DNA from 2 places in the Shewanella violacea DSS12 genome. Region 1 is predicted to be linked to the other one. Evidence: riboswitches for the same ligand, from Rfam matches in the RefSeq annotation. Region 1 holds a riboswitch; the other holds the start of a gene.
What was found. A riboswitch is a leader RNA that binds a small molecule or an ion and turns the genes downstream of it on or off. The one in region 1 is predicted to bind cobalamin.

Region 1 (2,407 bases):
GATGCAAGACCACATCTAATGTGTCCATAGACGAGATGTTTGCGGCACCAAAACTCGCGGCGAACATCAAACTCAACAGAGATAATAAGCCCAAGGCGAGTAAAACCCACTTATGAGCAAACAGCTCATGCTTTATCAAGTCGACTTCACCTGTCTTCATCTCTCTGGTTTTCATTGCAACTGAATCAGTTTCAGCCATTTCTATTTCATCGGTGAGCTTAATACTTCTAGCCATGACCTGAATCCTCGAGAGATGCCGAGCCATTTTTATTAAGCTGACTCTGTTGACGATCCTTCTCATGGCTATTCTCATGGCCTGGCTCGTAACCCTTGTCGTAACCCTTTTCATAGCCATAGTAATAACAGATCTGTGGATTACCATGTTGAGGGTGAGGCGTAACATGGGAACAGACACCAAATACCTCGCCTATTGCCTGCTCTGTCAGCACCTCGCTTGGAGAACCGTAGCTAATACACTTGCCCTCTTCCAGCAGAAGTAAGCTGTCACACATGGCGCTAGCAAGGTTGAGATCGTGAATAGAGGTGATTACTGTGATCCCAATTGAATGCAACAACTCCATGATCTGGATCTGATAATGTATATCTAAATGATTGGTCGGCTCATCGAGGATCAGCAGTTTAGGCTGTTGCACTATGGCACGAGCAATCAAGGCCCTTTGCTTTTCACCACCAGAGAGATGCTCATAACTCTGCTTAGCCTTATGAGTTAATCCTACTTTTTCCAGAGCATCGGATATCAAGATCCTGTCGGCAGCGTTAGTGAGTTCGAACGGCCCCTTATGAGGCGTCAAGCCGATAGCCACCAGCTGGGCAGTGGTCAACTCAAAATGATGGGGCGTGTCTTGTAGCACTACCGCCACCTCACGCGCGAAGGCTTTAGAGGATAGATGGGTTATCTCTTGGCCAAAAAGTTGGATCTTGCCGCTGTCTGGCTTGATATATCGATAGATACAGCGAAGTAAGGTCGACTTTCCCGCACCATTAGGCCCTATGATGCCGAGCATCTGACCGCGTTTGATGGAGAAGCTTATTTGGGACAGAATCGAGCGTGAGTCGACCTGCCAGCAGAGGTCCTGTACATCCAAGGCAAGCTCAGATGTGCTCTGTGACGTTAAGCCTGAAACTAATGACATCTATGGCTCCCCCGAGTTACCCGCTCGAGTATGATCGCGACAAAATGAGGTAGGTATCCTGACTGGTGTTGTTAAAGAAGCTTCTAGGCTGTAGCTGAAAATGTCTAGGAACGTCTTTAAAAATCACTCACAGTTGCGGGCACAGTTTGGGCTTTTAAAAGCTAATGACTCAGTCTGATAACGCCATAAATATAAGCGATAAACTAATACCACAAGCTATTGTCCCAATTCCCTTTTAAGTTTGAGTTAGCAGTAAAACAGGCTCACGATTATTTAAGCGGCCAGATTAATGCCCAACACCTCATTTTGCGAACTTGAAACCTTCCACTTAAAATAATAAAAGGAATAGATAACAAGTTCTAATGGGCGTTATTATGCCGATTTTACCCGTCTTGGCAATGGTACCAGCGAAGTTAAATCTTCGACTCTAGATCCCATATGCAGGACTCACTCGCGCATTAGCTTGGAGCAAGCTTCAAAGGCCTAGTCATTGCCCCAGTGCAGCTTAGTGAAGTGGCCTTGGGGCGAGGTAAATACAGATATTTTAACCACAGCAGCATAAGCCAATGACAGTTGAGTATAAAACCCTGCGACGCCACTCACGCCAAGGGCATTGGCCATCAAGTGTCTCATTACCCCGGCGTGGGTGATCAAGAGTAAGGTCTGTCCACTATATTGCTGCAGAATAGATTGCCACACTGCATCGACTCTGGATTCAAACCCAAGCATGCTCTCGCCATTCGGCGGCGTCACGGCCCAGGGATTTTTCCAGTAGCTCTCTATCATCTCAGATGAGTGCTGATACAGGCTCTCTAGGGTCTCACCATCCCAATCACCAAAGTTAACCTCCTTTAAATCTTCCTCCAGTTTTAATGGCACCCCATTTTTCAGGTAAAGATTAAGCGCAAACTCACTACAGCGACGCAGGGGGGATGAGAATATTTGATCAAACTCCACCTCGTGACGCTCCACGAGGCGATCTATGGCTGCGGTCATAGATGCTCGTCCCGTCTGACTCACGGCGACATCGGTATGTCCTCTGAGTATATTTCCGCCTTCACATTCGCCATGACGGAGAAGATAGAAGACAGTGGTGCACTCGGCCATATTCTCAGCGCAGTTTTTGTTGTCATCTTGATACTCGTCAGACATATTTGCTCCTTTGCTGGTTTCCCGTTTCTATTTCTAGTACTACTTCCTAGAATCTGGATTCTAACGCCTATTCTTTTAATCCAAAAAAAGTCTAGTCCTCC
Region 2 (2,407 bases), 1.8 Mb from region 1:
TGGATCTTGTCAGTTTTTCAACCACTTCACTGGAGCTCATTGGGGATGACTCCCACAGCGCATTGAGTACGGCTAGCTCAGAATTACTGATCTCTTTCATTGGTTTTTCCATTGTTTAAATGATGAATTTTGTATCTGTAGTCGTCTTAATAATTTGGATTACGTTTGTAATCAATGAATCTAAGATTACATTTGTAATCTAATTTTGCAAGAGGTTTGTGGATTAAAGTGTTAAAAAGGTTGCTTGTTTGTTTGCTTTAAGGGTTTGTGTAACGGCATTACTTTGTTATCAAGCGCTTACATTTTTTTCGTCGGCTTACTCCCACTCAAAAGTTAACTAGGAAAACGCCAAAATGAATAAATACAGGTCCTTAACTAAGCAGAATGTCATGCGAAAGTTAGACATTTATACGTATAGACGTCTATAATGCGGCGGTTCATCGCTCGGTGCCCTCTAGGGCACTAAACTTGGTGGGAAACTGAGTGCGTTCTTGGAACAGAATTTACAATATTTTAGTCAATCTTTTGTGGTGCCTAAACCTGATGTTGTTATCAAATACTGGCTGTTTGCTCGGTAATTTGTGCGTCACAGGAAAGGATAATCGGGAAGTCAGCGAGAATCTGACACTGCCCCCGCAACGGTAAAAGGTAAGAGTCCAGTGTGCTTCTCTAACAGGAATATGTTAGAAAATCCTGCACTCGATCAGTGTAGCTCTAGTGAGCCACGGCTGAGCCTAAGTCCGGAGACCGGCCCAATAGATGATTTTGAGATTTCGGCGGGCAGATCTCGGAATGCGATGCAGTAGGCGGTATTCTTTAGCTATTATTTTGCTAGTCAGTACCCATCTTATTCGTGACATTTATGCCCCGTTTTCCTTTTAGGAGTTAAAGGTAAAATGGGTACTTTCTCATATAACAAGTCATACAAACTTTCAAAACTTACCATTCTAATCAGCAGTGTACTGACTCTGTCTGTTGTCTCATCCAGCGCTATGGCTATTAATACTGATGAAAGTCAGGAAAACAGCGTCGATGAAGTGATCACTGTGATTGGCCGCAGCGTAAACACCCCGCTAAATATCGCGGCAAACGTGAACATTATCGATTCGGCTCAGATAGAGATGAGTGGTGCAACAAGCCTAACTGAAGTGTTACGTGGTCAGAGTGGCATTCAGGTTTCAGACTCAAACTCGGGCGCGGTATTTGCTATGCGGGGCTTCTCAGGCAGTCAAGCAGCGAGTAATACCTTGATCTTGCTCGATGGCCGTCGCCTGAATAATATCGATGTTGCCGCTCCTAGCATCAATGCTATCCCATTGAATCAAATTGAGCGTGTCGAAATTTTATCCGGCAGTGCTGGTGTGCTTTATGGCGATCAAGCAGTTGGTGGTGTGATCAACATCATCACTAAGGCACCTACGGGCACAGGTGGTAGTATTCAGTTGTCTGGTGGCAGTTTCAACACCTATGAAGGCAAGGCCGATGTGTCCGGTGCGATTAACGATACCTGGCGTTATTATGCGGCTGTGAGTCATAACCGAGGTGATAACTACCGTGATCACAATGCCAACAAGACTTCTTCAGTACTGGGCCGCTTGCAATATGAAGACGGGCCACAAGACTTTTTCGTTGAGACCAGTTACTACGATAACGATCGTGAGTTAGCTGGAGCATTGACTGAAGAGCAAATAGAAGAAAATCCTCGTCAGTCCAATGCGACATTGCCGGATGCTGCTGATGCTTATATGCATGAAATGACAACGGCTGCACGAAGTGGATATAAGTACCAACTTAGTGATGAATGGTCTCTAGGTGCGGATATAAACTACTCAGATACCCTTATTACCGGACTTAGTGAGTGGGGAACATCTAGAAAAGACACTCGCTCATTATTAGAGTTCACCCCTAAAGCTGTGGCAAATATCGCTACGGATAATGGTGACTTGAAGATAGTGACAGGTATCGATCTTAGCCGCGGTGAGTCAGAATTTGGTAGCGGTCGCGGTAATGTTCAGAAGCAGGCCAGTGCCTATGTGCAAGCGACAGTGCCCCTTAGCAAGACGCTAAGCTATGTGGTTGGTGGTCGTTATGCTGAAGTGACCGATGACCTGGTGGATCCTGATGTATACATAAATGGTATTGAGCTAGATCAAGATGCCCATGCCTTCGAATTAGGCCTTAATTATCGTCCAACCTCGTCTCATAGATTCTATCTGCGCGCCGATGATAACTTTCGTTTCGCTAAGGTCGATGAGCAAGCTTATACTTCTCCAGGCGTGATAGGCCTTAACCCGCAGACGGGTCGTTCATACGAAGCCGGCTGGGACTGGACACCTAAGTCCCACACATTGCGTTTGAGTGTTTATCGCTTAGATCTTGAAGATGAGATTGTATTTGACTCCAGTGC

Region 2: another riboswitch for cobalamin. It lies ahead of SVI_RS16425 (TonB-dependent receptor); the one in region 1 lies ahead of SVI_RS03110 (ABC transporter ATP-binding protein).

Annotation. Positions count from the first base shown of each region.
Region 1 is NC_014012.1:788,334-790,740, reverse strand. Features, by position in the region: gene SVI_RS03115 (FecCD family ABC transporter permease) at 1-160, opposite strand, end outside; gene SVI_RS03110 (ABC transporter ATP-binding protein) at 228-1,154, opposite strand; cobalamin riboswitch at 1,193-1,428, opposite strand; gene SVI_RS03105 (histidine phosphatase family protein) at 1,638-2,306, opposite strand; gene SVI_RS03100 (sensor histidine kinase) at 2,398-2,407, opposite strand, start outside.
Region 2 is NC_014012.1:3,937,191-3,939,597, reverse strand. Features, by position in the region: gene SVI_RS16430 (BlaI/MecI/CopY family transcriptional regulator) at 1-100, opposite strand, end outside; cobalamin riboswitch at 556-770, shown strand; gene SVI_RS16425 (TonB-dependent receptor) at 897-2,407, shown strand, end outside.